3 regions of the Pseudomonas sp. VD-NE ins genome follow, and region 1 is predicted to be linked to each of the others. Evidence: predicted binding sites of a transcription regulator. Region 1 holds the regulator's gene; each other region holds the start of a gene.
What was found. Region 1 encodes sigma-54, which starts transcription at its own class of promoters, with help from an activator protein. Its sites were predicted from a motif close to ANTGGCATNNANNTTGCTNT; they were not measured.

Region 1 (10,649 bases):
GGCAGGACTCTGACGGGGGGCTTCTTTATAGATGTGGGTTCAGGGGTGCGCCAACAGTTCGGTCAGTTCACTGACCTGAGCGATTTCGCGCATGTCTTCGGGCATCGCGCGGATGCTGACAGCCTTGCCGGCCGCATTCGCATCGCGCATGAAACACAGCAGCAACGACAAACCGACGCTGCTGGACTTCTTCACCGCCGAGCAGTCGATCACCAGCGAAGCAGCCTTGCTGGACTTGATCAGCGTCTGGCCTTGCTTGCGCAGGTCAGCGCCGGTGCGATAGTCCAGCACTCCGCTGAGCAGAAGCTCGTCGACATCACTCATACGAACTGCGGCCTCATTCATTGCGCGGGGTTCTTTTCGGTGGCTTCCTTGGCCTTGGCCACTTCACCGGCCCAACCATTGATGGTCTTGTCCAGATCGTTGCCATTGCGCTGCATCGCGTCGGCGAACTGATCACGGAACAGCTTGCCGATGTTGATACCGTTGATGATCACGTTGCGCAGTTTCCACTCGCCGTTGATCTTCTCGAGCGTGTACTGCACAGGATAGATCGCGCCGCTGCTGCCCTTGACGGTCATGTTGACGCTGGTGCGATCGCCCGACTCATCCTTCGCAGGATCAACGGTAATGCCCTGGTTGTTGTACTCGAGCAAGGCGTTGCCGTAGAACTGGAACAGGCCTTTCTTGAAGTTTTCCTGGAAGGTCTGCATCTGCGCTGGCGTGGCCTTGCGCGAGTACTTGACCGTCATGATGCTCTTGGAAATGCCTTCGGCGTCTACCACTGGCCCGACGATGCTGTTGAGCGCCGCGTAGAAATCCGTCGGATCCTGCTTGTATTTCTCTTTGTTGGCAGCCAGATCGGCCAGCAACCGGGTGGTTGTGTCCTGCACCAGATCATGTGCCGAAGTCGCAGCAGCCACGGCGTTACCCATCAACGGCAGGGCCGCCAGTAACACCAACAGGCTACGTCGCAAGATAGAGATCATTCAAAAGCTCCTCATTTGGCGTCTTTGCTAACGGTATTGAGCAGGAATTTACCGATAAGGTCTTCCAGTACCAGTGACGACTGGGTGTCGTGAATGGTTCCACCATCCTTCAGCGGTTTGTCTTCCCCGCCTACGCTGATACCGATGTACTTCTCGCCCAGCAGACCAGCGGTCAGGATAGACGCTGTGGAGTCGGTCGGCAGGTTGTCGACCTTTTTATCCACTTGCAGGGTGACCCGACCGGTGAAGCTGTCGCGATCCAGATCGATCGCCGTGACCTTGCCGATGGTCACACCGGCCATGGTCACTTTGGCTCTGACCGTCAAACCGGCGATATTGTCAAAGTAGGCATACAGTTTATAGGTGTCGGTGGTCGACGTCGGAGACAGACCACTGACCCGCAAAGCAAGCAGCAACAAAGCCAGGATCCCTGCCAGCAGGAACAGGCCGACACCGATTTCCAGGGTGCGGTTTTGCATCAGAAATCTCCAAACATCAAAGCGGTCAGAATAAAGTCCAGGCCGAGCACTGCCAGCGAGGCAAACACCACGGTCTTGGTGGTGGCGCGACTGATGCCCTCGGAAGTGGGCTCACAGTCATAGCCTTGGAATACGGCAATCCAGGTCACTACAAAGGCGAAAACAATACTTTTGATCACGCCATTGAGCACATCACTGGTGAAATTAACGCTGTTCTGCATGTTCGCCCAATAAGAGCCTTCATACACACCCAGCCAGTCGACAGCCACCCACGAACCGCCCCAGATGCCCACCACGCTGAAAATCATCGCCAGCACCGGCAGGGAAATGAAGCCGGCCCAGAGGCGCGGGGCAATGATGTACTTGAGCGGATCGACACCGATCATTTCCAGACTGGAAAGCTGTTCGGTGGACTTCATGTTGCCGATCTCTGCGGTCAGTGCCGAACCGGCCCGACCGGCGAACAACAGCGCCGTCACTACCGGGCCGAGCTCACGCAACAGGGTCAACGCAACCATCTGCCCCACCGCCTGTTCCGAACCGTAGCTCGATAGAATGCTGAAGCCCTGCAGCGCCAGCACCATGCCGATGAAGATCCCGGAGACGACGATGATCACCAGCGACATCACGCCGACCGAATGCAGTTGCTTGACCAGCAGGCTGAAGCCACCGCTGATCCCGCCACGCCCCAGCAGCGCATGAAACAGGAACAGCGTCGCACGACCGAACACCGCAACGGCATCGATCGCCGCTTCGCCGAACCGGCGCACGCGTTCTATTAATGAAATTCTGCGCATCAGCGCTTCCCCAGAAGATCTGCGCGGTAATCCGTCGCTGGAAAATGGTACGGCACCGGGCCATCGGGATCGCCGGTCATGAACTGACGGATACGCGGCTCGTCCGAGTTCATCAACTCGTCCGGCGTACCCTGCCCCAGCACCTGACCATCACCGACGACATAGATGTAGTCGGCGATGCTCGCGGTTTCGGCCAGATCGTGGGACACCACGATACTGGTGATCCCCAGCGCATCGTTGAGCAGGCGGATCAGTCGCACCAGCACGCCCATGGCGATCGGGTCCTGGCCGACGAACGGTTCGTCGTACATGAGAATCTGCGGATCGAGCGCAATCGCCCGCGCCAGTGCGACGCGGCGCTTCATGCCACCGGACAGCTCATCCGGCATCAACTCGATGGCACCGCGCAGACCGACCGCCTGCAATTTGAGCAGGACGATGTCGCGGATCATTTCTTCCGGCAAATCGGTATGAACACGCAGGGGGAAAGCCACGTTCTCGAACACATCGAGATCGGTGAACAGCGCGCCGCTTTGAAACAGCACACCCATGTGCTTTCGCGCATCGAACAGATCGCTGCGCGAAAGCGCAGGCAGGTTCTGGCCGTTGACCCAGACTTCGCCGCTGGCAGGACGCAATTGTGCGCCCATCAATCGCAGCAGCGTGGTCTTGCCACACCCGGAAGGCCCCATGATGCCGGTGACCTTGCCGCGCGGGATGCGAATATCGACGTTATTGAAAATGCTGCGCGCACCGCGCTTGAAGGAGACTCCCTTCAGCTCGACCGCGTAGGCGTTATCGGCACTCATCTAAACTCCTTGCGATGCAGCCTCTCACTCGGACGCCTGTCTTTACTTAAAAAGTACGTACATCCCGGGCAGGCCGAACTGGCGGCGAACTATATCACTGCAAAGGCTACGCGCCCAAGGCTTGTACCAGCCTGAGTTCGGCGATATGACAGGTGCGCGGGCTCTTTTACCGGGTTTTGGTAACGAGTAATGACAAAGCACGACGAACTTGCGTGAGGCTTTGCAACATAACCGCTATAATCGCCGCCTTTTCATCGGGCTATACGATTTCTGACATGAGCCAATCCAGCGACCTGATTCAATCGGCACAACGCACCATCCAACTCGAAGTGGAGGCCGTACAAGGCTTGTTGCCCCATATCGACGCCGATTTCGTACGCGCTTGCGAGATGATTCTGGCCAGTAAAGGACGTGTAGTCGTGGTCGGCATGGGAAAATCCGGGCACATCGGCAACAAGATTGCCGCGACCCTGGCCAGCACCGGCACCCCGGCATTTTTCGTGCACCCGGCCGAGGCCAGCCATGGCGACATGGGCATGATCACCCGCGATGACGTGATCCTGGCCCTGTCGAACTCCGGCTCGACCAACGAAATCGTCACCCTGCTGCCGCTGATCAAACGTCTGGGCATCCAGCTGATCAGCGTCACCGGCAACCCGCAATCGCCGCTGGCCAAGGCCGCCGAGGTCAATCTCAACGTTCACGTCGAGCATGAAGCCTGTCCGCTGAATCTGGCGCCGACCTCGTCGACGACAGCGGCATTGGTCATGGGCGATGCGTTGGCCGTCGCGCTGCTGGAAGCACGCGGTTTCACCGCCGAAGACTTCGCCTTCTCCCACCCGGGCGGCGCGCTCGGTCGTCGCCTGTTGCTGAAAGTGGAAAACGTCATGCACGCCGGGCAGGAATTGCCGCAAGTACAACGCGGCACGCTGCTCAAGGACGCACTGATGGAAATGACCCGCAAAGGTCTGGGCATGACCGTCATTCTTGAAACTGACGGTAAACTGGCCGGGATCTTCACTGACGGCGACTTGCGCCGCACGCTGGATCGCAGCATTGACATTCGCAGCGCCACCATCGACCAGGTAATGACGGCCCACGGCAAGACTGCACGGCCAGAGATGCTGGCCGCCGAAGCCCTGAAAATCATGGAAGATCACCGAATCAACGCACTGGTTGTTGTGGACGAAGAAGATCGCCCGGTCGGCGCCTTCAACCTCTCCGATCTGCTGCGCGCAGGAGTCATGTAATGAGTAACGATCTGCTGCAACGCGGCAAAGCGATCAAACTGGCGGTTTTCGACGTCGATGGCGTCCTCACCGACGGGCGCCTGTATTTCCTTGAAGACGGCAGCGAATTCAAGACTTTCAATACCCTCGACGGCCAAGGCATCAAAATGCTGATGAACGCCGGCGTGCAGACCGCTATCATCAGCGGCCGCAAGACCCCAGTGGTCGAGCGCCGAGCGAAAAACCTGGGGATTCCCCACCTGTTTCAGGGTCGTGAAGACAAATTGGTTGTTCTCGACGGTCTTCTTGAGCAACTGGGCCTAAGCTACGAAGAGGTCGCCTATCTCGGTGACGACCTGCCCGACCTGCCGGTGATCCGCCGTGTAGGCCTGGGAATGGCGGTTGCCAACGCAGCCGATTTCGTCCGCGAACACGCCCATGGTGTAACCCGAGCCCGTGGTGGCGAAGGTGCCGCCCGCGAATTCTGCGAATTGATCCTGCGCGCCCAGGGCCGCCTCGATGCGGCCAACGCCGCGTACCTGTGAGCCAAACCATGTTCAGCAAAAAATTTCGCAACTTCCTGCTGTTCGGCTGCATCGCGGCGATATTCGCCGCGGTGGGCTACTGGAACATCAGCCCGGAACGCTTCCTCGACAAGCCACCGGTGAGCTCGGTCGAAACGCCTATCGACTGGTATGCAACCAACACGCATACCCTGCAATATTTGCCGGACGGCAAAGTGCAGTACGAAATGACTTCCGACAAGGCCGAGCACGTCAAGGCAACCGATATCACTCTGGTCACCAAGCCCGACCTGAACATGTACCGCGGAACGGAGTTTCCATGGCACGTGACCAGTGAGCGTGGCGAAGTGAATTCGGGTGGCACACAAGTCGAATTGATCGATTCGGTACGCATCAAGCGCACCGATGAGCAGAACCGCGATCTGTTGGTGACCTCCACGCGCATGACCGTGTTCCCGCAGGAGCAATATGCGCAGACCGAGCAACCCGTTAGAATCGACGGCGCTGGCGGTGTATCGACTGGCGTTGGAATGAAAGCGTACCTGAAGGAAAGCAGGATACACCTGCTATCGAACGTAAGAGGACAGTATGAGGCTCGTTAAAACCCTCCCTATTTTGCTCAGTCTGGGCGCAGCACTGGGAAGCGTGAGCGCCTGGGCTCTGCCGAACGATCAGCAGCAACCTATCCGCATTCAGGCCGACGACGCCCAGCTGGATGACAAGAACGGCATCGCCACCTATAAGGGTGACGTGATCATCACTCAGGGCTCGATGAAGGTGACCGGCAATACCGTGACCATCACCCGCACCCCGGCCGGCGATATTGACGTGGTGACTTCGGTGGGCAACCTTGCCTACTTCGAACAACTGCAGACCGCTGGCGACACCAAGCCTGTACAGGGCTGGGGCGTGACGATCCAGTACCACGCCGCGCAGAACCGCGTTGTGCTGATCGACAAGGCCAAGGTTGTCGACAAGGACAACAACACGACTCAAGGCGAGAAAATCGTCTATGACACCGTGAAGAAACTGGCCAGCGCCGGTCGCGCTACCGGCAGCAAGGTCACCGAAGCGCGTCCGCGCATCGATATGGTGATCCAGCCGAAGAAGAAAACCGACGAGAAAACCCAGTAATGGCAACTCTGAAAGCTCAGCACCTGGCCAAGGCCTATAAAAGCCGCCAGGTCGTGCGTGACGTCAGCCTATCGATCGACAGCGGCCAGATCGTCGGCCTGCTCGGGCCAAACGGCGCCGGCAAGACCACGTGCTTCTACATGATCGTCGGCCTGGTACAGGCCGATCAGGGCCGTGTGCTGATCGACGATCTGGACGTCAGCCACCAGCCGATGCACGGTCGCGCCAAGGCCGGTATCGGCTATCTGCCGCAAGAAGCGTCGATCTTCCGCAAACTGTCGGTGGCCGATAACATCATGGCCATCCTCGAGACCCGCCAGGAGCTCGACAAGGCCGGCCGTCGCAAGGAGCTGGAAAGCCTGCTGCAGGAATTCCACATCAGCCACATTCGCGACAACCTCGGCATGAGCCTGTCCGGTGGCGAACGCCGCCGGGTGGAAATCGCCCGCGCTCTGGCGACTGCACCGAAATTCATCCTGCTCGACGAACCGTTCGCCGGTGTCGACCCGATTTCGGTTGGCGACATCAAGCAGATCATCCACCACCTCAAGGCCAAGGGCATCGGTGTATTGATCACCGACCACAACGTCCGTGAGACGCTGGATATCTGCGAAACCGCTTACATCGTCAACGACGGTCAGTTGATTGCCGAAGGCGATGCAGAAACCATCCTGGCCAACGATCTGGTCAAGGAAGTGTATCTGGGCCACGAGTTCCGCCTGTAAGCGCAACAGTACCCGGTGCGCCGCCGGGGCGCTGTATCGATTCAAGCAGGATTTAATACGCTTTAATTGTTACAGCGCTCTAGGCAAACACTTCAGTTTCAGGCATATAATTTGCTTAAGTTTGGCGCTTCGGCGCCCTGTAGTGGATGGCGCATAGCGCCGGCGAATAAGGTGTTAAGCCCCTGCCATGAAACCATCGCTAGTCTTGAGAATGGGCCAGCAGCTGACGATGACACCGCAGCTGCAACAGGCCATCCGCCTGCTCCAATTGTCGACCCTGGATCTGCAACAGGAAATCCAGGAGGCTCTGGAATCCAATCCGATGCTCGAACGCCAGGAAGAAGGCGACGACTTCGACAATTCCGATCCCCTGGCCGACAACGCCGAACAGAAGCCCAACACCGAGATCCAGGAACCTTCCTACCAGGAGACCGCCCCGACGGTGGACAACCTCGAGGACGGCGAATGGAACGAGCGCATCCCCAATGAGCTTCCGGTCGACACGGCCTGGGAAGACGTCTACCAGACCAGCGCCAGCAGCCTGCCGAGCAGCGATGACGATGAGTGGGACTTCACCACCCGCACCTCCGCTGGCGAAAGCCTGCAAAGCCATCTGCTGTGGCAATTGAACCTCGCACCGATGTCCGACACCGATCGCCTGATCGCCGTGACCCTGATCGACTGCATCAACAATCAGGGCTACCTGGACGAAACCCTCGAAGAGATCCTCGAGGCGTTCGATCCTGAGCTGGACATTGAGCTGGACGAAATCGAAGCCGTCCTGCACCGCATTCAGCAGTTCGAACCGGCCGGCATCGGCGCGCGCAATCTCGGCGAATGCCTGCTGCTGCAATTACGCCAGCTACCAGCCAAGACGCCTTGGCTGGCTGAAGCCAAGCGTCTGGTCAGCGATTACATCGACCTGCTGGGCGGCCGCGACTACAGCCAGCTGATGCGACGCATGAAGCTCAAGGAAGACGAGTTGCGCCAGGTCATCGAGTTGGTGCAGAGCCTTAATCCACGTCCGGGTTCGCAAATCGAATCCACCGAAGCCGAGTACGTTGTCCCCGACGTTATCGTGCGCAAGGACAACGAGCGCTGGCTGGTCGAACTCAATCAGGAGTCGGTGCCACGCCTACGGGTCAACGCGCAGTACGCCGGTTTCGTCCGTCGCGCCGACACCAGCGCCGACAACACCTTCATGCGCAATCAGTTGCAGGAAGCCCGCTGGTTCATCAAGAGCCTGCAGAGCCGCAACGAAACATTGATGAAAGTAGCCACCCAGATCGTCGAGCATCAGCGCGGTTTTCTGGAGTACGGCGACGAAGCCATGAAGCCGTTGGTCCTGCACGACATCGCTGAGGCGGTCGGCATGCACGAATCAACAATTTCCCGGGTGACCACGCAAAAGTTCATGCATACCCCACGCGGTATTTATGAACTGAAATACTTTTTCTCCAGCCACGTCAGCACCTCCGAAGGCGGCGAATGCTCGTCTACGGCGATCCGCGCGATCATCAAAAAACTGGTTGCCGCGGAAAATCAGAAAAAGCCGTTGAGTGACAGCAAGATCGCTGGTTTACTGGAGGCACAAGGCATTCAGGTGGCTCGCCGCACCGTCGCCAAGTACCGCGAATCCTTAGGGATCGCGCCTTCGAGCGAACGCAAGCGGTTGATGTAAGCCACGTTACAGCGTTCCAGTGGCAGGCTATCCAGCCTGCCGCTTTATGCACTGGCAACGAAGGAGAAGCTGTATGCAAGTCAACATCAGTGGACACCAACTGGAAGTGACCGAACCTCTGCGCGACTACATCAATGAGAAACTTCAACGATTAGAGCGCCATTTCGACAAGATCACCAACGTGCAAGTCACGATGTGCGTCGAAAAGCTGAAGCAGAAAATCGAAGCCACCTTGCATATACCCGGCAGCGAAGTGGTCGCCAACGCGGAACATACCGATATGTACGCGGCGATCGACGCCTTGACCGACAAGCTGGATAAACAACTCAAAAAGCATAAGGAAAAGACCCAGAGCCTGCTCCAGGGCGCTACCGGTCGATAACCCCCCACCCCATGATCCGACTTGAAAGTATCCTGACCCCCGGCCGTTCCCTCGTGAACGTGCCGGGCGGCAGTAAAAAGAAAGCCCTCGAACAAATTGCCAACCTGATCGCCCGCGAAGTGCCGGCTCTGGAGATGCAAGATGTCTTCGAGGCGTTGATTGCCCGTGAAAAACTCGGTTCCACCGGTTTTGGCAACGGCATCGCCATTCCTCACTGCCGTCTCAAGGGGTGCCAGTCGCCTATCAGTGCCTTGATGCACCTTGATACGCCAATCGATTTCGACGCCATTGATGGCGCTCCGGTTGACCTGCTGTTCGTTTTGCTGGTCCCGGAAGCCGCCACCGATGCGCACCTGGAGTTGCTGCGTCAGATCGCCAGCATGCTCGATCGCAAGGACGTGCGCGATAAACTGCGCAGCGCTGCGAGCAACGAAGCCTTGTATCAGGTTGTCCTGGACGAGCAGAACGGGCACTAATCATGCGCTTGATCATTGTCAGTGGCCGTTCCGGCTCGGGTAAAAGTACCGCACTGGATGTCCTTGAGGACAACGGTTACTACTGCATCGACAACCTGCCGGCAGGCTTGCTGCCGGAACTGGCCGAACGTGCGCTGATTCACACTGAACTGGCGCAGCCGCTGGTGGCCGTATCGATCGATGCGCGCAACCTGCCGAGCCACCTGACGCGCTTTCCCGAACTGCTTGAAGATGTCCGCAGCAAGCACATCCAGTGCGACGTACTGTATCTGGATGCCGACGAAGAAACCCTGCTCAAGCGTTTTTCCGAAACCCGCCGTCGCCATCCGCTGAGCAATGCCAACCGCTCGCTGGCCGAGGCGATCCAGGATGAAACCGCCCTGCTCGGCCCGATTGCCGATCTCGCGGACCTGAAGATCAACACCACCAATCTGAACCTGTATCAGCTGCGCGACTCGATCAAGCTGCGCCTGCTGAACCAGCCGGAGCCGGGGACCGCATTTCTGGTCGAGTCCTTCGGCTTCAAGCGCGGGATGCCGGTGGATGCGGATCTGGTGTTCGATGTGCGCTGCCTGCCCAATCCGTACTGGAAGCCGGAACTGCGCGCGCAATCGGGTCTCGATGCGCCGGTGGCTGAATACCTGGCGGCGCAGCCGGAGGTCGAAGAAATGTTCCAGGACATTTTCGCCTACCTGCACAAGTGGCTGCCGCGCTTCGCTGCGAGCAACCGCGCCTACGTCACCATTGCCATTGGCTGCACCGGCGGGCATCACCGCTCCGTCTACCTGACCGAACGTCTGGGTCAGGCCCTGCAGAAAACCCTGAAGAACGTCCAGGTTCGCCACCGCGACCTCACTTAAAGGATTCACACCGCGATGCCTGCTCTGGAAATCGAAATCATCAACAAGCTGGGCCTGCATGCCCGCGCATCGGCCAAGTTTGTCGGGGTGGCCGGGCAGTATCCGGATTGCTCGATCAGAGTGGGCCGCACACCGGAGACCACGGTTGATGGCAAAAGCATCATGGCAATGATGATGCTGGCGGCTGGCAAGGGCACCAAAATCTATCTGAGTACTGAAGGGCATCAGGAACAGGAAGCGCTGGATGCGCTGGTGGCGTTGATCAACAACTATTTCGACGAAGGTGGCTGACAGCCAACATCAAAAGATCGCAGCCTGCGGCAGCTCCTACAGTGAACGCATTCCAATGTAGGAGCTGCCGAAGGCTGCGATCTTTTGATCTTCAACCTAATGCGGTATCCATCACCATCATCAGACAAAACCCGATCAACAGGCCAAGACTGGCCAGTTTGTCATGACCATGGCGCCGTGATTCCGGGATGACCTCGTGAGTCACCACCAGCAACATCGCCCCCGCCGCCAGTGCCAGACCTAATGGCAACAATACCTGCGCCAGACCGACCA
Region 2 (10,649 bases), 2.8 Mb from region 1:
GTTCAGCGGTTACATGATCGCTTCGTACCTGGGCCTGGTGCTCGGCCAACTGATTCTGGTCATGCACCCCGGGCTGGGACTGGAACTGCTGATGCTGGTCGCGCTGTGCTTTGCGCTGTGTCTGGTGCCTGTGACGTTGACTCGACGGATTCACCCGGCGCCCTTGCATCCGGCACCGATGGAACCGCGCTTCTTTATCAAGCGGGTCCCGCAGTCGCTGAGTACGGTACTGGGTGCCGGTTTGATCATCGGTTCGTTCTATGGTCTGGCGCCGCTGTATGCCTCGCAACAAGGCTTGTCGACCGAGCAGGTCGGTCTGTTCATGGGTAGCTGCATCTTTGCCGGGTTGCTGGTGCAGTGGCCGCTGGGCTGGTTGTCCGATCGTTACGACCGGGCGCTGCTGATTCGCTGCTTTGCCGGGTTCCTGGCGGTAGCGGCGTTACCGTTGGCGGTGCTGCCGCAAGTGCCGCTGGAGGTGTTGTTCGGAGTTGGTTTTCTCTGTTCGCTGGTGCAGTTCTGTCTGTATCCGCTGGCGGTGGCGTTCTCCAATGACCACGTCGAGGGTGATCGCCGGGTTTCGCTGACGGCTATGCTGTTGGTGACCTACGGGGTCGGCGCGAGCATCGGGCCGTTGCTCGCGGGTGTGCTGATGAAGCTGTTCGGCAGTCAGAGCCTGTATGCGTTCTTCAGCTTCTTCGCGCTGGTGCTGGTGTGGCGGATCCGGCCGAAAGCCGTGACCAATCTGCATCAGGTCGACGACGCACCGCTCCACCACGTGGCCATGCCCGACAGCATGTCCAGTTCGCCGCTGGTGGCAGCCCTCGATCCTCGGGTAGACGAGCAGGTGGTGCAGGAGCAGATGGTCCAGGACCCTGTGCAAACGCCGGCCAATCCCGAGCCTGAACCTGCTACTCAGTCAGAGCCTGGGGCAGAAGTCGAACCGGATACCGATAATCCCGCGCCGGATCTCAGCGGCGGCAGACCCTGAACTGAACAAAAACACCGCGCATAAAAAAGGGCAGTCCCGCCAGGGACTGCCCTTTTTATTAGTCGCTGCGAATCACATATCGTCTTTATCGAAACGGCGTGCTTCACGTTGCAACTGATACACGAAACGCTCAACGTTGCGTGCTGCCTGACCACTGATGTTGTGGAAGCGCAGGCCGGCAAAGGTAATGTTGAGTTTTTCTTCGAAGTGCAGATAGCGCAGTTCGACGGAGGTCGGCTGGTTGCCGAACAGCGGCGGGGCGATCAAACGGTCATAGACCTGACCCAATTGCAGACGATCAGTGATATCGCCTTCGAAACGCAGCTTGCAGCCGGTTGCGGAGATATCCAGCAGTTTGCCGTTGATCGGCGCCTTGAGCTTTTCGCCGCCCAGTTCAACGCTGACCAGATCGGTCAGTTTCAGCGCGGCGCGGAAGGCATTGCGGCGCTGGTGGTAAACCACTTCAGTCGGCAGCTCGCCGGTGTAGAAACGGTCACCGTCGGACTCTTCGATATTCAGCGTGCCGGTGCATTCCCAGGCAATGCGCACACCGTCATGAAAACCTTCGACCCTGAACGGCTCACCGGCCTGCAAAAAGCGTTCGCCGTCACGCGGAATCATCTCGTCCAGTGCGATCGAAGCGCTGTCGCGGTCGACTTTGATCAGGTAACTCTGGAAGCGCTGGCTGCGCTCATGAAAGGTGATGATCAGCGGATCGTGGCTTTCTTGCAGCTGGCGCAGGTTGCTGGAGATTTCCAGTGGCGTGGTAAGCACCTTAGGGGGCTGCGGAGCATCATCCGCGCTGAGGGCGTTGGACACGGTTTATCAATCTCCAGACAAAATATGACGACTAGCCAGCATTTTGCCAGCATGTTTCGCGGGTTGATAGAGCTGGCGCATCAACGGCTCATGCCTGGCTGAGCGGACGCGGTGTGGCGGGCTTGGCAAACGTTCCGCTGGCGTTATACAGCGCCGGCGCCTCACCACCGGTGAGGATCTTCAGCTGATTGGCCGTGGCGGCCTGCTGGATCTGGATCGACTGGCCATTTTTGACGTTGGCCGCCTGGCATTGAGCGATCAGATCGGTCAGGGCATCGCCCTGGCTCAGCAACTGATCGCCAATGCTCGACTGGCCAGCCAGTTGCTCAAGACCTGCACGATCAGTCGGCAGGTTGAGGCTGGCGAGGATTTCACTGCGCTTGCGGCCATGCTGTTCAAGCAGAATGATCAATGCCTGTTTGTGCGCCAGAATTTCTTCCAGCAGTGGCATGTCGCGACCGTGCAACGCGAGGGATTCGGTTTGCAGCAACTCCAGCAATTGTTGAGCTGGAGCAAAGTCGTCGTTGATCAATTGCAATAAATTAGTGTCGTGCATGGCTGGCCTTGGGTTTTAAGCGTCCAAAAGCCTGGCGCAGGCAAAGGCCTAGCGCTGGGCTTCGAAGTTGAGCAGTTTGCTGGCTACACGGTTGCTGTCGACTTTATAGCTGCCATCGGCAATCGCGGCTTTCAACTCGGCCACACGGGCTTTGTCGACAGCAGGTTGATCGCGCAGCTTGTCAGTGACCTTCTGCAACTGTTGAGCCTCATTGCTGAGGTGTACCGATTCCCCGCTTTTTGCGGTACTGGCCGGTTCGGCCTGGGTATTCAGCGGCGCGGAGGTGCCGGTTTCGGCGGTTTCCTTGGCGTTGCTGGTACGTGTACTGCCCGTAAGTGACGAGGAGCTGTTCAAACGGCTGAAATCGATGACCATGATAAAAACCTCTGGGAATTTGGACGCTTGCCATGTTTTCGGCCATCCCCTGGAAAACTTTAGGCACATTTACAATGAGCCTTGCATGCGCCGGCGCGTGTCCTGCTGCGGCACAGTTTAGGGAACAGCCGGGGTCAGCGCCAGTTTTCTACATCGCGACTTCCACTTGGCCCGGCGCGGTGACTTGCGCCTTGATGACCCGTTGCGAGTTGAGGTTTTTCACGCGGATCTGCTCTTTCAAACCGCCATTGGCCAGCGCTTCCCCGGGCATGCGCACGGCGAGCGTGCCGCTGCGGGCGGTGATGACCACTTGATCGCCCTTGCGAATGACTTCGGCCTGTTCCAGATGAACCAGGGTAATGACCTGATCGGCTACCGTTGGTCGGGTTAATTTCTGCCCGATCGCTTCGTCTACCGACGTCAGGAAGCCTTGGTTGATCGTGCTCACGTCGCGCTCACGCAGGGTCACGTCCTGTGGTTCGATAATCCCCGCACGTTTCAGCGGTCGGGTGGTGGTCACAATCTCGCGAAACAGGCGGACTTGAGCGGGCACGAACACGGTCCAGGGCGAGGCGCCTTCGCAGCGAACCTTCACGGTAACCCGGCCCAACGGCCGTGCCGGGCTCTCCAAAGTCGCTGTCAATTCCTTGTCGCACATAGGCATGCGCATACGGGGGTCGAGCTGGTTGACTTCGATTTCGTAGCGGCCTTCCGTTTGACTGGTAGCCAGATAGTCTTCTACGGTGAACTCAAGAAAGCCCTGAGTGACGCCGATAAGCATGTCAGGCAAGGTAACCGCATCAGCAATGGCAGGGCTGCCAGCGAAAAAGCAGCAAATGGCGGACGCTACACAAAGCCCTCTGCGGAGGGGAGATGTCAGGCGTCGAAAAAATGTCGTTTGAGCGTTCATACGAGTTAAAAAGCAAGCGCCGTGCCGTTTAGCAATGAATGTGCGTCGCAACAACACTTGGCGTTGGTGTAGGAGTCTGGGCATGGCTGGTGTAATGGATTCGGTGAACCAGCGCACGCAACTGGTAGGGCAGAATCGCCTGGAGCTGTTGTTGTTCCGTCTCGACGGTCAGCAGCTCTATGGAATCAACGTGTTCAAGGTGCGGGAAGTGTTGCAGTGCCCGTCGCTGACGTTGATGCCCAAGTCCAGTCCTGTCGTGTGCGGGGTGGCAAATATCCGGGGGGCGACCATTCCGATCCTTGATCTGGCAATGGCCACCGGTTCTGGAGCGTTGAAGGACAAGAACAACCCGTTTGTGATCATCACGGAGTACAACACCAAGACCCAGGGTTTCCTGGTCCGCTCGGTGGAGCGCATCGTCAACATGAACTGGGAAGAGATTCATCCACCGCCCAAGGGCACGGGTCGCGATCATTACCTGACCGCTGTGACTCGGGTGGACAATCAGTTAGTCGAAATCATCGACGTCGAGAAAGTGCTGGCGGAAGTTGCGCCGACACCGGAAGCGATTTCGGTGGGCGTGGTCGATGTCGAGACCCAGACCAAGGCACTGTCGTTGCGTGTCTTGACGGTCGATGACTCATCGGTAGCGCGCAAGCAGGTCACACGTTGCCTGCAGACGATTGGCGTCGAAGTGATCGCGCTGAACGACGGCAAGCAAGCGCTGGATTACCTGCGCAAGCTGGTCGACGAAGGCAAAAAGCCGGAAGAAGAGTTTCTGATGATGATCTCCGACATCGAGATGCCGGAGATGGACGGATACACTTTGACGGCCGAGATTCGCGCTGACCCGCGCATGCAAAAGCTTCATATCATCCTGCATACTTCGTTGTCCGGGGTATTCAATCAGGCGATGGTCAAGAAAGTCGGTGCTGATGACTTTCTGGCCAAATTCCGTCCTGATGACCTGGCATCCCGGGTAGTCGACCGGATCAAAGCAGCAGATATCAGCTAGGGGCGTTTTGTCCCTGGCGGTCAACACGATTTAAGAGGCGGCATCATTGTCTACGGGTAATTTGGATTTCGAACAGTTCCGGGTCTTCCTGGAAAAAGCCTGTGGCATTTTGCTCGGTGAAAACAAGCAGTACCTGGTCTCGAGCCGTCTCAACAAACTGATGGAGCAGCAAGGCATCAAATCCCTGGGTGAGCTGGTTCAGCGCATCCAGACCCAGCCGCGCAGCGGTTTGCGCGAGCAGGTGGTCGATGCCATGACGACCAACGAAACCCTGTGGTTTCGTGACACCTATCCGTTTGAAGTCTTGAAGAACAAGGTGCTGCCTGAAGCGATCAAGGCCAGCCCCAACCAGCGCCTGCGGATCTGGTCAGCGGCGTGCTCGTCGGGCCAGGAACCGTACTCGCTGTCGATGTCGATCGACGAGTTCGAGCGCAGCAACCTTGGCCAGTTGAAGATGGGTGTGCAGATCGTTGCCACCGATCTGTCCGGCCTTATGCTGACCAACTGCAAAACCGGCGAGTACGACAGCCTGGCCATCGGTCGCGGTTTGTCGCCGGAACGTCTGCAGCGTTACTTCGACCCGAAAGGGCCGGGGCGCTGGGTGATCAAGGCGCCGATCAAGAACCGCGTGGAGTTCCGCTCGTTCAACCTGCTCGACAGCTATGCCGCGCTGGGCAAGTTCGACATCGTGTTCTGCCGCAACGTGTTGATCTACTTCTCTGCCGAAGTGAAGAAAGACATCCTGTTGCGCATTCACAGCACCTTGAAGCCGGGCGGTTATCTGTTCCTTGGCGCGTCCGAAGCGCTGAACGGTTTGCCGGACCATTACCAGATGGTGCAGTGCAGCCCGGGGATCATTTACCAGGCGAAGTGATTGCATCGGCAACACAAAAAACGGCAGGCCCGCAAAGGCCTGCCGTTTTTTTTGCCCGAATGATTTCCCACGAACACCACAACTCCTTGTGGGAGCGAGCCTGCTCGCGAAAGGGGTCTGTCAGTAACACAGTTGGCGACTGACACACCGCTTTCGCGAGCAGGCTCGGTCCCACAGGGATCTGCGCTGACCTGGCAAGGACGGCAAGCGGCAGAAAAGCGGCATCCGGCGGAAACCGGTTGCCGCTTTTCTGGCATTGCCGCTTTGCCGACTTCCGGCAAAGCCCCGGTTTATGGGGGGGTTGTGGCTTGGCACGGCGCTTGCTAAAGCTCAGTTACGAAAAACCGGTCACCTGAAGGTTCCCGACATGAGCATCAGCTTCGATAAAGCGCTCGGCATTCACGAAAAGGCATTGGGCTTCCGCGCCCAGCGTGCCGAAGTGCTGGCCAACAACATCGCCAACGCCGACACCCCGAACTACAAGGCGCGGGATCTGGACTTCTCCAAAGTGCTTGAAGCACAGACCCAGAAAAACGCCAACGGCACCATCGCCCTGAACATGACCAACAGCCGTCACATCGAAGCTGAAGGCCTGGGCAACGGCGACGAATCGCTGATGTATCGCACGCCGATGCAACCTTCGATCGACCAGAACACCGTGGACGCCCAACTGGAACAGTCGAACTACGCGGAAAACGCCGTCGGCTTCCAGGCCAGCTTCACCCTGCTCAACAGCAAATTCAAAGGGCTGGTATCAGCCCTGCGCGGAGAGTAATCCATGTCCCTGTCCAGCGTTTTCAACATTGCCGGCAGCGGCATGAGCGCACAGACCACGCGTTTGAACACCGTGGCCTCGAACATCGCCAACGCCGAAACCGTCTCGTCGAGCATCGACCAGACCTATCGCGCCCGTCACCCGGTGTTCGCCACCATGTTCCAGGGCGGCCAGAACAGCGGCAGCAACTCGCTGTTCCAGAGCCAGGACGCGGCCGGTCAGGGCGTACAGGTGCTCGGTGTGGTCGAAGACCAGAGCAACCTCGAAGCGCGCTACGAGCCGAATCATCCGGCGGCTGATGCCAAAGGCTATGTCTACTACCCGAATGTCAACGTGGTGGAAGAAATGGCCGACATGATTTCCGCGAGCCGTTCGTTCCAGACCAACGCCGAAATGATGAACACCGCCAAAACCATGATGCAGAAAGTACTGACCCTCGGTCAGTAATAAGGGGCGACTGCCATGAGTGTTACCGATACCACCAGCACCCCTAGTCTGAAAGACGTACTGGCTAACTCGTCGAAGACCAGCAGCACGACGACGGGCGGCATCGCTTCGGCGACCAACAGTGCCACCGGCGGTCAAGCGCTGGGCAAGGACGCGTTCCTGCAATTGCTGGTTACCCAGCTGAAAAACCAGAACCCGCTCGACCCGCAGGACAACAGCGCATTCGTTGCGCAGTTGGCGCAGTTCAGCAGCCTCGAAGGCATCACCACGCTCAACAGCACCGTGAGCGGCCTGGCCGGCAACTACAACTCGTCGCAAGCGCTGCAGGCTTCGTCGCTGGTCGGTCGCAACGTCATCGTGCAGACCAACACCGCGCAGCTCGACGACCCGAGCAAAGGCCTGACCGGTTCGGTGAACCTGTCGACGTCCATTGCTGAAGGTACCGTGACCATCACCGACAGCAGCGGCAAGGCGGTTCGCACCATCGATCTGGGCAGTCGCGCCGCTGGCAGTGCCAGCTTCACCTGGGACGGCAAGGACACGTCCGGCACCCTCGTGCCGACCGGTACCTACACCTTCAAGGCGAGCGCACCGATCAACGGCACCGCGACCGATCTGGCGACTTACCTGCCGGCAACGGTCAACAGCGTGACGATCAGCCAGACCGGCGGTGAGCTGATGCTCAACCTCGCTGGCAAGGGCTCCGTTGCCCTGTCCAAAGTACAAACCATTGGTATATAGAGCCGACTAACCGGCAACAAAGGAGTGGAATATGTCTTTCAATATCGGCCTTAGCGGTCTCTATGCAGCCAACAAACAACTGGACGTGACGGGCAACAACATCGCCAACGTCGCGACCGCCGGTTTCAAATCGTCCCGCGCAGAATTCGAAGACGTTTACTCGGCAACCCGTCTGGGCACCGGCAGCAAAGTCATCGGCAACGGTGTGCGCCTGGCCAACGTTTCCCAGCAGTTCACCCAGGGTGACATCAACAACACCGGCAACGTGTTGGACATGGGCATCAACGGTTCCGGCTTCTTCACCATGAGCAACAACGGCTCGATTTCCTACACCCGTGCCGGTACTTTCAAAGTCGACGACGCCGGTTTCATCACCAACACCGACTACACCTCGCGCCTGCAAGGTTACGCTGTGGATTCCAGCGGCAAGATCATCAAGGGCGTGTTGACCGACCTTAAGATCGACACCTCGAACCTGGCGCCGAAGTCCACGTCGGCCGTGGCTTCGAGCATCAACCTGAACTCATCGGCAAAGGTGATCGTTGATACGGGCGCCACCGCTGTCAAGTTCGACCCGTCCAAGGTCGAGACTTACACCGAGTCGTTCAGCACCCCGATCTATGACACCCAGGGCAACAAGCACAACATGGATCAGTATGTTGTGAAGACGGGCGAAAACACCTGGAAGGTGTATACGCTGGTCGATGGGCGTAACCCGGACGCGACCGGTAGTAATCCGGTGACTGTCCCACCCACTGCTTCGACTCTGACGTTCGACAGTTCCGGCAAGCTGCTTCAGGTCAGCACTCCTGCCCCTGTTGCAGGTGATCCTGCGGTGATCAGCAGCGATCTGACACTGAAAAACTGGGTGCCGGGCACCGTGACCAATGGCAACTTCACGCCTAACGGCGCGGCTGCCAACCCGAATGGCGTGACCGTTTCCCTGGCCAAGACCACTCAGTACAACGCGGATACCTCGCGTACGATCCCGACTCAGGATGGTTACGCCACTGGCCAGATCACCAACCTGACCATCGACGGTACCGGTACGCTGTTCGCCAACTTCAGCAACAACCAGAACAAGGCGATCGGCCAGGTTGCACTGGCCAGCTTCACCAACGAACAAGGTCTGCAAGCCGTGGGCGGCACCAGCTGGAAGGAAACCTTCGCTTCGGGTATCCCGGGTTATGACGCGCCGGAAACCGGCACACTGGGTTCCATCCAGTCGAACTCGCTGGAAGAGTCGAACGTGAACCTGACCAATGAGCTGGTGGACCTGATCAAGGGCCAGAGCAACTATCAGGCGAACGCGAAGACCATTTCCACTCAGAGCACCATCATGCAGACCATCATTCAGATGACCTGATTCTGGTTTGAGTCGTACCCAGGAGCCCCTCGTTTCGAGGGGCTTTTTTGTGGGCGTGGTAAGGGGATGGACGGTAGTTCTGCGGAACAGTTGTGCCGGAAGTATTCACTCTGCCTCCGTTCTCCTGGACACTCAGGGTTGTCAGATACGACGGGCGTGAGAGGGAAGGGCTTTTTCTCTCGGGCAAAAGAAAACCCCCGACACACCAGAAGTCTGTCGGGGGTTTCTTTTGCCTGGAGCGTATCAGGCGTCTCGCAACGCCTGAGTCAGCTCAGCTTATTGGCAAGCTTCGCAATCCGGCTCGTCGATCGCGCAAGCCTTTGGCACTGGAGCAGGACCGGCAGGTGCTGCCAGAACCGAATCGTCGCCGTGGTTGCCGCCGCTGGATACAGCGTTCAGCTTGCCGGTGTTGATGGTCGACTTCTCGGTGCTGGTCGCGGCCAGGGCACGGAGGTAGTAAGTGGTTTTCAGACCACGGTACCAGGCCATGCGGTAGGTCACGTCGAGCTTCTTGCCCGATGCGCCAGCGATGTACAGGTTCAGCGACTGGGCCTGGTCGATCCACTTCTGACGACGGCTGGCGGCGTCAACGATCCACTTGGTGTCCACTTCGAACGCGGTCGCGTAGAGCTCTTTGAGTTCTTGCGGGATGCGCTCGATCTGCTGAACCGAACCGTCGTAGTACTTCAGGTCGTTGATCATGACCGAGTCCCACAGGCCGCGAGCCTTGAGGTCGCGAACCAGGTACGGGTTGATCACGGTGAATTCGCCCGACAGGTTCGATTTCACATAGAGGTTCTGGTAGGTCGGTTCGATCGACTGCGATACGCCAGTGATGTTGGCGATGGTCGCGGTCGGTGCGATGGCCATGATGTTGGAGTTACGAATACCTTTCTGTACACGGGCGCGAACCGGTGCCCAGTCGAGGGTTTCGTTCAGGTCGACATCGATGTACTTCTGGCCACGTTGCTCGATCAGGATCTGTTGCGAATCCAGCGGCAGGATACCTTTGGACCACAGCGAACCCTGGAACGTCTCGTACGCGCCACGCTCGTCAGCCAGGTCGCAGGACGCCTGGATCGCGTAGTAGCTGACCGCTTCCATCGACTTGTCGGCGAACTCGACGGCAGCGTCGGAACCGTAAGGGATGTGCTGCAGGTACAAAGCGTCCTGGAAGCCCATGATGCCCAGACCGACCGGACGGTGCTTGAAGTTGGAGTTCTTCGCTTGCGGCACCGAGTAGTAGTTGATGTCGATCACGTTATCGAGCATGCGCACGGCGGTGTTTACGGTGCGTTCCAGCTTGGCGGTGTCCAGCTTGCCATCCACGATGTGGTTCGGCAGGTTGATCGAGCCCAGGTTGCAAACGGCGATCTCGTCCTTGTTGGTGTTCAAGGTGATCTCGGTGCACAGGTTCGAGCTGTGAACCACGCCGACGTGCTGCTGCGGGCTGCGCAGGTTGCACGGGTCTTTGAAAGTCAGCCATGGGTGGCCGGTTTCAAACAGCATGGAGAGCATTTTGCGCCACAGGTCTTTGGCCTGGATGGTCTTGAACAGTTTGACCTTGCCTGGGTATTCGGTCAGGGCTTCGTAGTACTCGTAGCGCTCTTCGAAGGCTTTACCGGTCAGGTCGTGCAGGTCCGGCACTTCGGATGGCGAGAACAGGGTCCACTTGCCGTCATCGAAGACACGCTTCATGAACAGGTCAGGGATCCAGTTGGCGGTGTTCATGTCGTGGGTACGACGACGATCATCACCGGTGTTCTTGCGCAGTTCGATGAAC
Region 3 (10,649 bases), 1.0 Mb from region 1:
AGAATCTAGCCGCAAACTTCGTGAGCGACCCAAAACCTGTGGGAGCTGGCTTGCCAGCGATAGGATCACTGCGGTGTCACTGACAAACCGAGTTGACCCTATCGCTGGCAAGCCAGCTCCCACAGGGATTGCGGGTTGTCGATGAAGTGAGGTTCGACCTGTCATCTTCGGCAACGTAGAATGCGCGCCTTTCCCGGGCAATCGTCCCCACGATTGGCGCCCGCGCATTCATCGGAGCACTTGACCATGACCGTCACCAAAACCAGCGAGTACCTGGAAACCCTCTACGAAGGCTACGGCCAGCGTTTTCGCATGGAAAAACTGCTGCACGAAGTGCGCACCGAACACCAGCACCTGGTGATTTTCCAGAACCCGCGCATGGGTCGTGTAATGGCGCTGGACGGCGTGATCCAGACCACCGAAGCCGACGAATTCATCTACCACGAAATGCTCACTCACGTGCCGATCCTCGCTCACGGCAGCGCCAAGCGCGTGCTGATCATCGGCGGTGGTGACGGCGGCATGCTGCGCGAAGTGACTAAGCACGCCGGCGTCGAGCACATCACCATGGTCGAGATCGACGGCACCGTGGTCGACATGTGTAAAGAGTTCCTGCCGAACCACTCCAGCGGCGCCTACGACGATCCGCGTCTGAACCTGGTGATCGACGATGGCATGCGTTTCGTCGCCACCACCACGGAAAAATTCGACGTGATCATCTCCGACTCCACTGACCCGATCGGCCCGGGCGAAGTGTTGTTCTCGGAGAACTTCTATCAGGCCTGCCATCGCTGCCTGAACGAAGGCGGCATTCTGGTGACCCAGAACGGCACGCCGTTCATGCAGATCGACGAAGTGAAAACCACCGCCGGGCGTCTGAACAGCCTGTTCCCGGACTGGCACTTCTATCAAGCGGCAGTGCCGACCTACATCGGCGGTTCGATGACCTTCGCCTGGGGCTCGACCAACCCGGCCTACCGCAAGCTGAGCCGTGAAATCCTGCAACAGCGCTTCATCGGCAGCGGCATCGTCACCCGTTACTACAACCCGGAAATCCACATTGGCGCGTTCGCCTTGCCGCAGTACGTGCTGCAGGCGATCAACAAGCCAAGCAACGACTAAAGAACACTGCAATATCCCTGTGGGAGCGAGCCTGCTAGCGAAATCGGACTGTTGATCGTTCCCACGCTCTGCGTGGGAATGTAGCCGGGGATGCTCTGCGTCCCAAAAGATCGCAGCCTTCGGCAACTCCTACCATAGATGTCGTTTTTTTCATCTGCGCCCGCTGTAATCCTTTTGAACCAACTTTCGGCGTACACAGTCGAGATAGGTGTAAGCCCATTTGCGGGTTTGATCGAGGAGGCACCGATGCAAAAGTGGAAAGTCACTTTCGTGGACGATCATGGTGAAATTGTCGATGAGGTGTTCGAGCGCGCGGAATGCCCCAGCGATGATGAGGCCGCTCGATTGATCAAGGCACGGCTTCTGCCCGTCGCCGCCGAACTGGACCTGAATGATCTGGAAGGGCGTACCGCCGATGCCGGGGTGAAAAGCCTGAAAACCCAGAACAGCATCGAAATCCGCAGCATCACTCCAATCTGAAAATCTTCCTTCATCCGAAGCAACCAGGCCTTGGCAGCAGCTCTATCTTGGGGCTACTCTGCAAGCGAGATCAGCGAACGGATCGCTAAGGTCTGGTCTTGTCAGCTACATGCTTGTTCCCGCGTGCAACCACGTTGCCGTCGTACTTTGGCCTAAGGCCCGGGGCGGGAATACGGAAAGTCTATCCATCTATGCGAGGGGGACGATTCATGAGCACAGCCTATCAAGAAGACATCAGCAGCAATGTTCTGCGCCGCATGAAAGAAGGCGGTTTCGATTTTTCCCGGTTCCATCCCATCGAGTTCTACGCGATTTTCCCGGACGAGGAGCGGGCGCGCAGGGCGGCAGGCAAATTTCGCGGTGAATCCATCAATGCCCAGGTCAGCGTGCGTGATGACGGTGCGTGGGCGCTGGAATTAAGCAAAGTGATGTACGCGACATATGACGATATCGGTGACTTCGAGCAGGGATTCTCTGCCGTGGTTGAACCTCTGGGCGGTATTATCGAAGGCTGGGGCGTGAAGCAGGAGGTGCGCAATCGCCACCGTTTGAACTGATCTCAGGTTATTTGATTACCAACGGCTGACCTCTGGGTTGGCCGTTGCCATTTTTAAAGATCAAAAGATCGCAGCCTTCGGCAGCTCCTACACAGATTCATGTAGGAGCTGCCGAAGGCTGCGATCTTTTGCTTTTGCTTTCAAAACATTTCCAAAAGGCAAAAAAAAGCCACCGGAGAGGGTGGCTAAAAGGGAAGACCGATAAGGAGAGGAAACCGGTCAGGGTTACAGCGGGGCGGGCTGCGAGGGCAGTCCAGGTCAGTTGAGCTGGCGACTTCGCGGCGCTGTGCGCGGGGAAGTTTTGCAGCGAATGCGCGGATTATCCGCAAGCAGCGCCGGGCAGTGAAATCAACTCTGACTATGCTGGTGATAGGCGATGCAGTGCGTCGCAATGAAGCGGGGGCAATCCGGTTGGGGCATTTGCCGCACAGGAATGGTGCGGTGCCTGCGGCGTGTATTTCCAACCGATTGAAATCAAAGCGTTTATGCCGATGGCACGGGCCTTGCGAAGGCCTGTATGTCCGGGTGACAAGGAGTACGGCATGATCCGCACCTATTTTGATGAGATGTACGATGCCGGCGGCCAGGTTCGCCCGCATTATCGGGAGTTCGCCCGCTGGCTGGCCGACACGCCTGACGAACTGCTGGCCCAACGGCGACGCGAGGCTGACTTGCTGTTCCATCGCGCCGGCATCACCTTCACGCTCTATGGGGACGAGCAGGGCACCGAGCGCCTGATTCCTTTCGACACCATCCCGCGCAGTATTCCCGCCAGTGAATGGCGGATCGTCGAGCGCGGCTGTATTCAGCGGGTCAAGGCGCTGAACATGTTCCTCGCCGACCTCTATCACGAGCAGCGCATTATCAAGGCCGGAATCATTCCAGCTGAACAGGTATTGGCCAACGAGCAATATCAGTTGGCGATGCAGGGCCTGGATCTGCACCGCGATATCTATTCGCACATCTCCGGCGTCGATCTGGTGCGCGATGGCGACGGCACCTATTACGTGCTCGAAGACAACCTGCGCACACCGAGCGGCGTGAGCTACATGCTCGAAGACCGCAAGATGATGATGCGCCTGTTCCCGGAGCTGTTCGCCGCCCAGCGCATTGCGCCGATCGATCACTACCCGAACCTGTTGCTCGATACCCTGAAAAGCTCAAGTCCGATCGACGACCCGAGTGTGGTGGTGCTGACGCCGGGTCGCTTCAACAGTGCATTCTTCGAACACGCGTTTCTGGCGCGGGAAATGGGCGTGGAACTGGTCGAAGGCGCAGATCTGTTCGTGCGTGACGACAAGGTGTTCATGCGCACCACCGACGGCCCGAAAGCGGTGGACGTGATTTACCGCCGCCTCGACGACGCGTTCCTCGATCCGCTGGCGTTCAACCCCGACTCGATGCTCGGTGTGCCGGGGCTGCTCTCGTCTTATCGCTCGGGCAACGTCGTGTTGGCCAATGCCATCGGCACCGGCGTGGCGGACGACAAATCGGTGTATCCGTTTGTCACCGACATGATCCGTTTCTACCTCGACGAAGAGCCGATCCTGAAGAACGTGCCGACCTGGCAATGCCGCAACCCGTCTGAACTTTCCCATGTGCTGGCCAATCTTCCGGATCTGGTGGTCAAGGAAACCCAGGGTTCCGGCGGTTACGGCATGTTGGTGGGGCCGGCATCGACGAAAGCGGAAATCGATGCCTTCCGCGAGCGGATCAAAGCCAAGCCCCACGCATACATCGCGCAACCCACATTGTCGCTGTCGACCTGTCCGACCTTTGTCGAAAACGGCATCGCGCCGCGCCATATCGACTTGCGTCCGTTTGTCTTGTCCGGGCGCGAAACCCGCGTGGTGCCCGGCGGTTTGACCCGCGTCGCATTGCGTGAAGGCTCCCTGGTGGTGAATTCCTCTCAGGGTGGCGGAACCAAGGACACCTGGGTGGTCGAGGATTGAAGGAAGCTTGCCATGTTAAGTAGAACTGCCTCGGATCTGTATTGGATGTCGCGTTACCTGGAGCGGGCGGAAAACCTCGCACGGATGCTCGACATCAGTTATTCGCTGTCGCTGATGCCGCAGGACGGTCGCGGCGATGGTTTGCACGAATTGGCCATGCCGCTGTTGATCACCGGCACCCTCGACGATTATCTGGAACGTCACGGCGCGCTACATGCTGAACGCCTGCTGCACTTTTTCGCTCTCGATGCGGCCAACCCGGCGAGCATCTACAGCTGCCTCGGCGCGGCGCGGGCCAGTGCCCACGCCGTGCGCGGGCGCATCACGGCGGACATGTGGGAAAACATCAATTCGACGTGGCTGGAGATTCGCGGGATCGCCGAACAGGGCCTTAGTCGCTATGGCATGAGCCGTTTCTGCGAATGGATCAAGGAGCGTTCGCACCTGTTTCGTGGTGCGTCCTACGGCACGATCATGCGCAACGATGCATTTCGCTTTATTCGCCTAGGCACCTTCATTGAGCGTGCGGACAACACACTGCGGTTACTCGATGCCCGCTATGAAATGGCTGGCGACCAAGCTGAAGCGGTCAGTGATGGCACCGCCCACGCCTATTACCAATGGAGTGCGTTGCTAAGAGCCTTGTCGTCGTTTGAGGCCTACACCGAAATCTATCGCGATGCGCCCGGCGCCCGGCATGTCGCCGAGCTGCTCTTGTTGCGCGCCGATGTGCCCCGCTCGCTGCGGGCCTGCACCGAAGAGATCGATCAGATTCTCGCGCAGTTGCCCGGCGCCAACGGCCGACCGGCGCAGCGTCTGGCGGCAGAGATGGACGCGCGCCTGCGCTACACCGGCATCAACGAAATTCTCGAGGAAGGCCTGCACGCGTGGCTGACCGAATTCATCCCGCTGGTGCGCCAGTTGGGCAACGCCATTCACAGTTCCTACCTGGAGGCTGCATGAGACTTTCCATAAGCCACGAGACCACCTATCACTACGAAGATCAGGTGCGGGCGAGCATCCAGTACCTGCGGCTGACACCTCACGACAGCGAGCGTCAGCACGTGTTGAGCTGGCAGCTCGATTTGCCGCGCCCGGTGCGCGCGCAACTCGATCCGTTCGGCAATATCCTGCACGTGCTGACCATGGATGAACCGCACGAGGCGATCATCATCGGTGCGCGAGGTCAGGTTGATATCGATGAGCTCCGCGAGGCCGAGCATGAGAGCCAGTCGGCGCTGCCGTTCCTGCGCTTTACCCGGTTGACCGAGGCGGATGAGGCGTTGCGCGCGTTTGCCGAGAGGTCCTGCAAACAGCGGCGGGATCGCACGGCGTTGATTGATTTGATGCACGGTTTGAATCAGCACATGACTTACACGCCGGGTTCCACCGAGGTCGATACCAGCGCCGCTGAGGCCTTCGCCGGGCGTGCGGGTGTTTGCCAGGATCATGCTCACGCATTTCTGGCATGCGCACGCAGCCTCGGGATTCCGTCGCGTTATGTATCAGGGTATTTGTACAGCGAAGATTGCGAGCATCTGGCCAGTCACGCCTGGGCCGAAGCGTGGCTGGATGACGCTTGGTACAGCTTTGACGTAACCAATCAACTGGCGCGGCCGGAGCGGCACCTGAAACTGGCGGTGGGCCTGGATTATCTGGATGCCTGCCCGGTGCGCGGCATGCGTCGGGGCGGTGGGTGTGAGCAGATGCACGCGAAAGTGTTCGTCTCGCCGACCCCCGTGATCTCCGTCCAGCAACAATAGATTCGGGATACCCCTATCGCTGGCAAGCCAGCTCCCACAGGATGACCGCTGATTCGAACTCTGCGCATACCCTGTGGGAGCTGGCTTGCCAGCGAAGTGGCCAGTCATAACACTCTAAGGCTTACGGCTTAACCTTCCGCCCAGCCATGTGTTGCAAATACCCGATCAACATCTGCAAATCCCCCTCCGGCAACACGGCCTCCGAAAACCCCGGCATTTTCGCCTGCGGCCACTGACGCAAACTCTGCGGATCACGAATGTAGCGCTTGAGGAAATCCGCGCCGAAATACTCGGTCGGGTTATACGGAATATTCAGATCCGGCCCGAATTGCGCATCCCCCGCACCGTTCAATCGGTGACACGCCAGACAGTTTTTCTGAAACAGCGCAAACCCTTGGTTCACCGGGTCATTCGCCTTCAACGCAGGATCCGGCAGCAGGGCAGGGAAGCGCTCGGCCACCGGCGCCATGCGCTTGATGCTTGCGACTTCGAACGGCCATTGCTCCGGGCTGATATTGCCCGCCTGCGGATCCGTCCAGACCAGATAAAACGGCCCGGCGCTGTGCTTGCCTTCCGACAGCGGTGGCCACGGCTGCGCCGGATCTTCGATGGCCAGCCAGGCCCGTGCGCCGTCGTGGTTGAGTAACGGAGCCGCAGCCAGTTCCGCGGCAAAGCCGTCCAGTGCCACCGCTTGCAGGTGATCCTGCGGTTTGATCCCGATCAGCAGCGCGGCCACAGGCACGGCGCGATAGGTCATCTCCTTCTTGTAGGACACATCGTTTTTGATCGTGAGGGTTTGCACTTGAGGATGCTTGAGCAGTTCTTCGGTCTGCCAGGTGCGGCTGTTTGCACCCAGTTGCAGATCCAACTGTGCGGCAGACAAGGGCATGCTCAGCAGCATGGCCCCGAACACAATGAGCGCTTTCAAATGATCGCCGTCCATGTCGTGAGAGTGCGCAAAGATTGGCACAGCCACGCTGGCCCGGGTAGCGGGCCAGTCACATTTTCAGTGGTGATAAACAGCACCTGCCGCTCGATTCAACCGATGACCTTGGTCAGATTCGGCAAAATCAACAACAGCGTCGTGGCGAAAAGAATGAGCCCTGCTTGACGAACTTTCGGTTGTTTGAACATGGCTTGACCGCCTTTATTGTTATTTCCTGATGCTTGCCTGCATATCCATGACGGCAAGCGCTGCACTTCCTGTTGAAGAACGTCGGCCTCGGCAAAACCCGACGACCCTGACGTACATGTACTACCTTAGGGCCCGCGTCACGCTTGGCTTAGATCCATTTCATATGGAGTTGCTGGAAATCGCGATTAAAAAAGCATGAGGCTTATTGCCAGCTTCTTTGCCGCCCGCTGGCTAGACAACTCGCCGACCTGAACCGGTTCACCCAGCCTTCTGTGACCGTCCGTCTGAGCGTGTGCGTCAAGCGTATTGAGCGCTGTGGTCATTGAATCCGCGACCGCTCGGGTCAAGAGTGAAGGCACAAGAAATCACTCACCGCACAGGTTCGAGGACGTCATGACCCAAGCTTTGATATTCGATGCATTACGCACGCCCCGCGGTAAGGGCAAAGCCGATGGTGCCCTGCACAGCGTCAAACCGGTGAATCTGGTCGCCGGCCTGCTGACCGCGCTACAAGCGCGCACTGCGCTGGACACCAGCCAGGTCGATGACGTGGTGCTCGGTTGCGTCACGCCGATTGGCGATCAAGGCTCGGACATCGCCAAAACCGCGGTGCAAGTGGCCGATTGGGATGTCAGCGTTGCCGGTGTGCAGATCAACCGTTTCTGCGCCTCGGGACTGGAAGCGGTCAACCTCGGCGCGATGAAAGTACGCTCCGGGTTTGAAGATCTGGTGGTGGTCGGCGGCGTCGAGTCGATGTCGCGGGTGCCGATGGGCAGCGATGGCGGCGCCTGGGCGCTGGACCCGCAAACCAACCTGCACAGCCACTTCACCCCGCAAGGCGTTGGTGCGGATTTGATCGCCACGCTTGAGGGGTTCAGTCGTCACGACGTCGATGCCTACGCGCTGCACTCGCAGCAGAAGGCCGCGCGCGCGCGGGCCGATGGCTCGTTCAATAAATCGTTGGTGCCGGTGCAGGATCAGAACGGCATCATCCTGCTCGATCAGGATGAGTTCATTCGCGCCGAGTCGACCCTTGAGGGCTTGGGCAAGCTCAAACCGAGTTTCGAAATGATCGGGCAAATGGGCTTCGACGCGACCGCGCTGCGGGTGTACAGCCATGTCGAGCGGATCAATCACGTGCACACGCCGGGCAACAGTTCCGGGATCGTCGACGGTGCGGCGCTGATGCTGATCGGCTCCGAGGCCAAAGGTCGGGCACTGGGCCTGCAACCGCGGGCGCGAATTGTCGCCACGGCGGTGACCAGCACCGATCCCACCATCATGCTCACCGGCCCTGCGCCGGCAACGCGTAAAGCGCTGGCCAAGGCTGGACTGCGCGCGGAAGACATCGACCTGTTCGAAGTCAACGAAGCGTTTGCTTCGGTGGTGCTGAAGTTCATCAAGGACATGGCCGTCGATCCGGACAAGGTCAATGTCAACGGCGGCTCCATCGCCATGGGCCACCCGCTGGGCGCCACGGGGTGCGCGATCCTCGGCACCTTGCTCGATGAACTGGAAGCGCGGCACCTGCGCTATGGCCTGGCGACGCTGTGCGTCGGCGGCGGCATGGGCATTGCCACCATCATCGAACGCCTCTGAGCCCCGAATTCAAGGAACCTTGTTATGAGCGAAGCCATTCGTTACGAAAAAGGCCAGGACGCGATCGTCGTGCTGACCATCGACATGCCGGGCCAGAGCGCCAACACCATGAACGCTGTGTACCGCGAGGCGATGGCCGCGTGCGTCACCCGGTTGGTGGAAGATAAAGACAATATCGCCGGCGTCATCATTACTTCGGCGAAGAAAACCTTCTTTGCCGGCGGCGACCTCAATGAACTGATCAAGGTCGGCAAGCCTGAAGCCAAAGCCTTCTATGACATGGTGCTGGCCCTCAAGGGGCAATTGCGCACTCTGGAAACACTCGGCAAACCGGTGGTCGCGGCGATCAACGGCGCGGCGTTGGGCGGCGGTTGGGAAATCTGCCTCGCCTGTCATCACCGCGTGGCATTGGACGATGCATCGGTGCAACTCGGTCTGCCGGAAGTGACCCTTGGCCTGTTGCCGGGCGGCGGCGGGGTGGTGCGCATGGTGCGCATGCTCGGTCTCGAGAAAGCGCTGCCTTATTTGCTTGAAGGCAAAAAGGTGCGCCCGCAACAGGCGTTGCAGGCCGGCCTGATCGATGAGCTGGCGGCGGATCGTGAGGCGCTGCTGGCCAAGGCGCGTGCGTGGATTGTTGCCAACCCGAACGCGGTGCAACGCTGGGATGTGAAGGGTTATCAGATTCCGGGCGGCACGCCGTCGAATCCGAAAGTTGCGCAGATGCTGGCGATTGCGCCGTCGATTCTGCGCAGCAAGACCCAAGGGACAATGCCCGCGCCAGAGAAAATCCTCTGCGCGGCAGTCGAGGGCGCTCAGGTCGATTTCGACACCGCGCACCTGATCGAAACCCGTTACTTCACCGAACTGACCACCGGGCAGATCTCGAAAAACCTGATCGGCACGTTCTGGTTTCAGCTCAACGAGATCAACGCCGGAGGTTCGCGGCCGCAGGGTTTTGCGCCGTATGTCACGCGCAAGGTCGGCGTGCTTGGCGCAGGGATGATGGGCGCGGGGATTGCATTTGTCAGTGCTTCGGCGGGTATTGAAGTGGTGCTCAAGGACGTCAATCTGGCTGCCGCCGAAAAAGGCAAAGCACATTCTGCCGCGTTACTGGACAAGAAAGTCGCCCGCGGACAGATGGATGCTTCGAAGCGTGATGAGGTGTTGGCGCGGATCCAACCGTCCGAGAGTGATGCCGACCTGGCGGGTTGCGATCTGATCATCGAAGCGGTATTTGAGGACCGCGATCTCAAGGCCAGGGTTTCCTCTGCCGCCCAGCAAGTTGTCGGCGCCGAAGCGGTCATCGCTTCGAATACATCGACGTTGCCTATCACCGGGCTGGCTACGGCGGTGCCTGATCCTGGCAAGTTCATCGGCCTGCATTTCTTCAGCCCGGTGGAAAAAATGCCGTTGGTGGAAATCATCAAAGGTACACAGACCAGCGATGAAACCCTCGCGCGCGGTTTCGATTTCGTTCTGCAAATCAAGAAAACCCCGATCGTGGTCAACGACAGTCGCGGCTTCTTCACTTCGCGCGTCTTCGGCACCTTCACCAACGAAGGCATCGCCATGCTCGGCGAGGGCGTGAGTGCGCCGATGATTGAGACCGAAGCGCGCAAGGCCGGGATGCCGGTCGGGCCTCTGGCGATCTCCGACGAAGTTTCCCTCAGCTTGATGAGCCATATCCGTCAGCAAACCGCCAAGGACCTACAGGCAGAAGGGAAACCGCTGATTGAGCATCCGGCCTTCGCCGTGATTGACTTGCTGCTCAACGAATACAAGCGCCCGGGCAAAGCGGCAGGTGGCGGTTTCTATGATTATCCGGTCGGCGGGCAGAAACATTTGTGGCCCGAGTTGAAGACGCATTTCGAAAAGGCTGATGGGCAGATTTCGCCCAAAGACGTGCGCGATCGGCTGCTGTTCGTGCAAGCGATCGAAACCGTGCGCTGTCTGGAGGAGGGTGTGCTGACTTCGACGGCGGACGCTAACGTCGGCTCGATCTTCGGAATCGGTTTTGCAGCGTGGACGGGCGGTGCGTTGC

Region 2: the regulator sigma-54 is predicted to act here: its motif matches at 5,845-5,864, upstream of flgB (flagellar basal body rod protein FlgB).
Region 3: the regulator sigma-54 is predicted to act here: its motif matches at 2,650-2,669, upstream of RMV17_RS09020 (circularly permuted type 2 ATP-grasp protein).

Annotation. Positions count from the first base shown of each region.
Region 1 is NZ_CP134772.1:1,039,349-1,049,997, reverse strand. It holds gene RMV17_RS04430 (lipid asymmetry maintenance protein MlaB) at 40-345, opposite strand; gene RMV17_RS04425 (phospholipid-binding protein MlaC) at 342-989, opposite strand; gene mlaD (outer membrane lipid asymmetry maintenance protein MlaD) at 1,001-1,468, opposite strand; gene mlaE (lipid asymmetry maintenance ABC transporter permease subunit MlaE) at 1,468-2,265, opposite strand; gene RMV17_RS04410 (ATP-binding cassette domain-containing protein) at 2,265-3,074, opposite strand; gene RMV17_RS04405 (KpsF/GutQ family sugar-phosphate isomerase) at 3,350-4,324, shown strand; gene RMV17_RS04400 (KdsC family phosphatase) at 4,324-4,848, shown strand; gene lptC (LPS export ABC transporter periplasmic protein LptC) at 4,857-5,429, shown strand; gene lptA (lipopolysaccharide transport periplasmic protein LptA) at 5,416-5,961, shown strand; gene lptB (LPS export ABC transporter ATP-binding protein) at 5,961-6,686, shown strand; gene RMV17_RS04380 (RNA polymerase factor sigma-54) at 6,874-8,367, shown strand; gene hpf (ribosome hibernation-promoting factor, HPF/YfiA family) at 8,441-8,749, shown strand; gene ptsN (PTS IIA-like nitrogen regulatory protein PtsN) at 8,761-9,225, shown strand; gene rapZ (RNase adapter RapZ) at 9,228-10,085, shown strand; gene RMV17_RS04360 (HPr family phosphocarrier protein) at 10,101-10,376, shown strand; gene RMV17_RS04355 (ZIP family metal transporter) at 10,468-10,649, opposite strand, start outside.
Region 2 is NZ_CP134772.1:4,950,159-4,960,807, reverse strand. It holds gene RMV17_RS22125 (MFS transporter) at 1-988, shown strand, start outside; gene RMV17_RS22120 (flagellar regulator YcgR PilZN domain-containing protein) at 1,061-1,807, opposite strand; gene RMV17_RS22115 (flagellar protein FlgN) at 1,896-2,363, opposite strand; gene flgM (flagellar biosynthesis anti-sigma factor FlgM) at 2,412-2,738, opposite strand; gene flgA (flagellar basal body P-ring formation chaperone FlgA) at 2,887-3,648, opposite strand; gene RMV17_RS22100 (chemotaxis protein CheV) at 3,731-4,663, shown strand; gene cheR (protein-glutamate O-methyltransferase CheR) at 4,710-5,537, shown strand; gene flgB (flagellar basal body rod protein FlgB) at 5,905-6,312, shown strand; gene flgC (flagellar basal body rod protein FlgC) at 6,316-6,759, shown strand; gene flgD (flagellar hook assembly protein FlgD) at 6,775-7,500, shown strand; gene flgE (flagellar hook protein FlgE) at 7,532-8,866, shown strand; gene RMV17_RS22070 (ribonucleoside-diphosphate reductase subunit alpha) at 9,143-10,649, opposite strand, start outside.
Region 3 is NZ_CP134772.1:2,041,720-2,052,368, forward strand. It holds gene RMV17_RS09000 (PLDc N-terminal domain-containing protein) at 1-9, shown strand, start outside; gene speE (polyamine aminopropyltransferase) at 247-1,122, shown strand; gene RMV17_RS09010 (hypothetical protein) at 1,369-1,602, shown strand; gene RMV17_RS09015 (ribonuclease E inhibitor RraB) at 1,812-2,159, shown strand; gene RMV17_RS09020 (circularly permuted type 2 ATP-grasp protein) at 2,702-4,111, shown strand; gene RMV17_RS09025 (alpha-E domain-containing protein) at 4,124-5,074, shown strand; gene RMV17_RS09030 (transglutaminase family protein) at 5,071-5,874, shown strand; gene RMV17_RS09035 (cytochrome c) at 5,996-6,817, opposite strand; gene RMV17_RS09040 (acetyl-CoA C-acetyltransferase) at 7,403-8,608, shown strand; gene RMV17_RS09045 (3-hydroxyacyl-CoA dehydrogenase NAD-binding domain-containing protein) at 8,633-10,649, shown strand, end outside.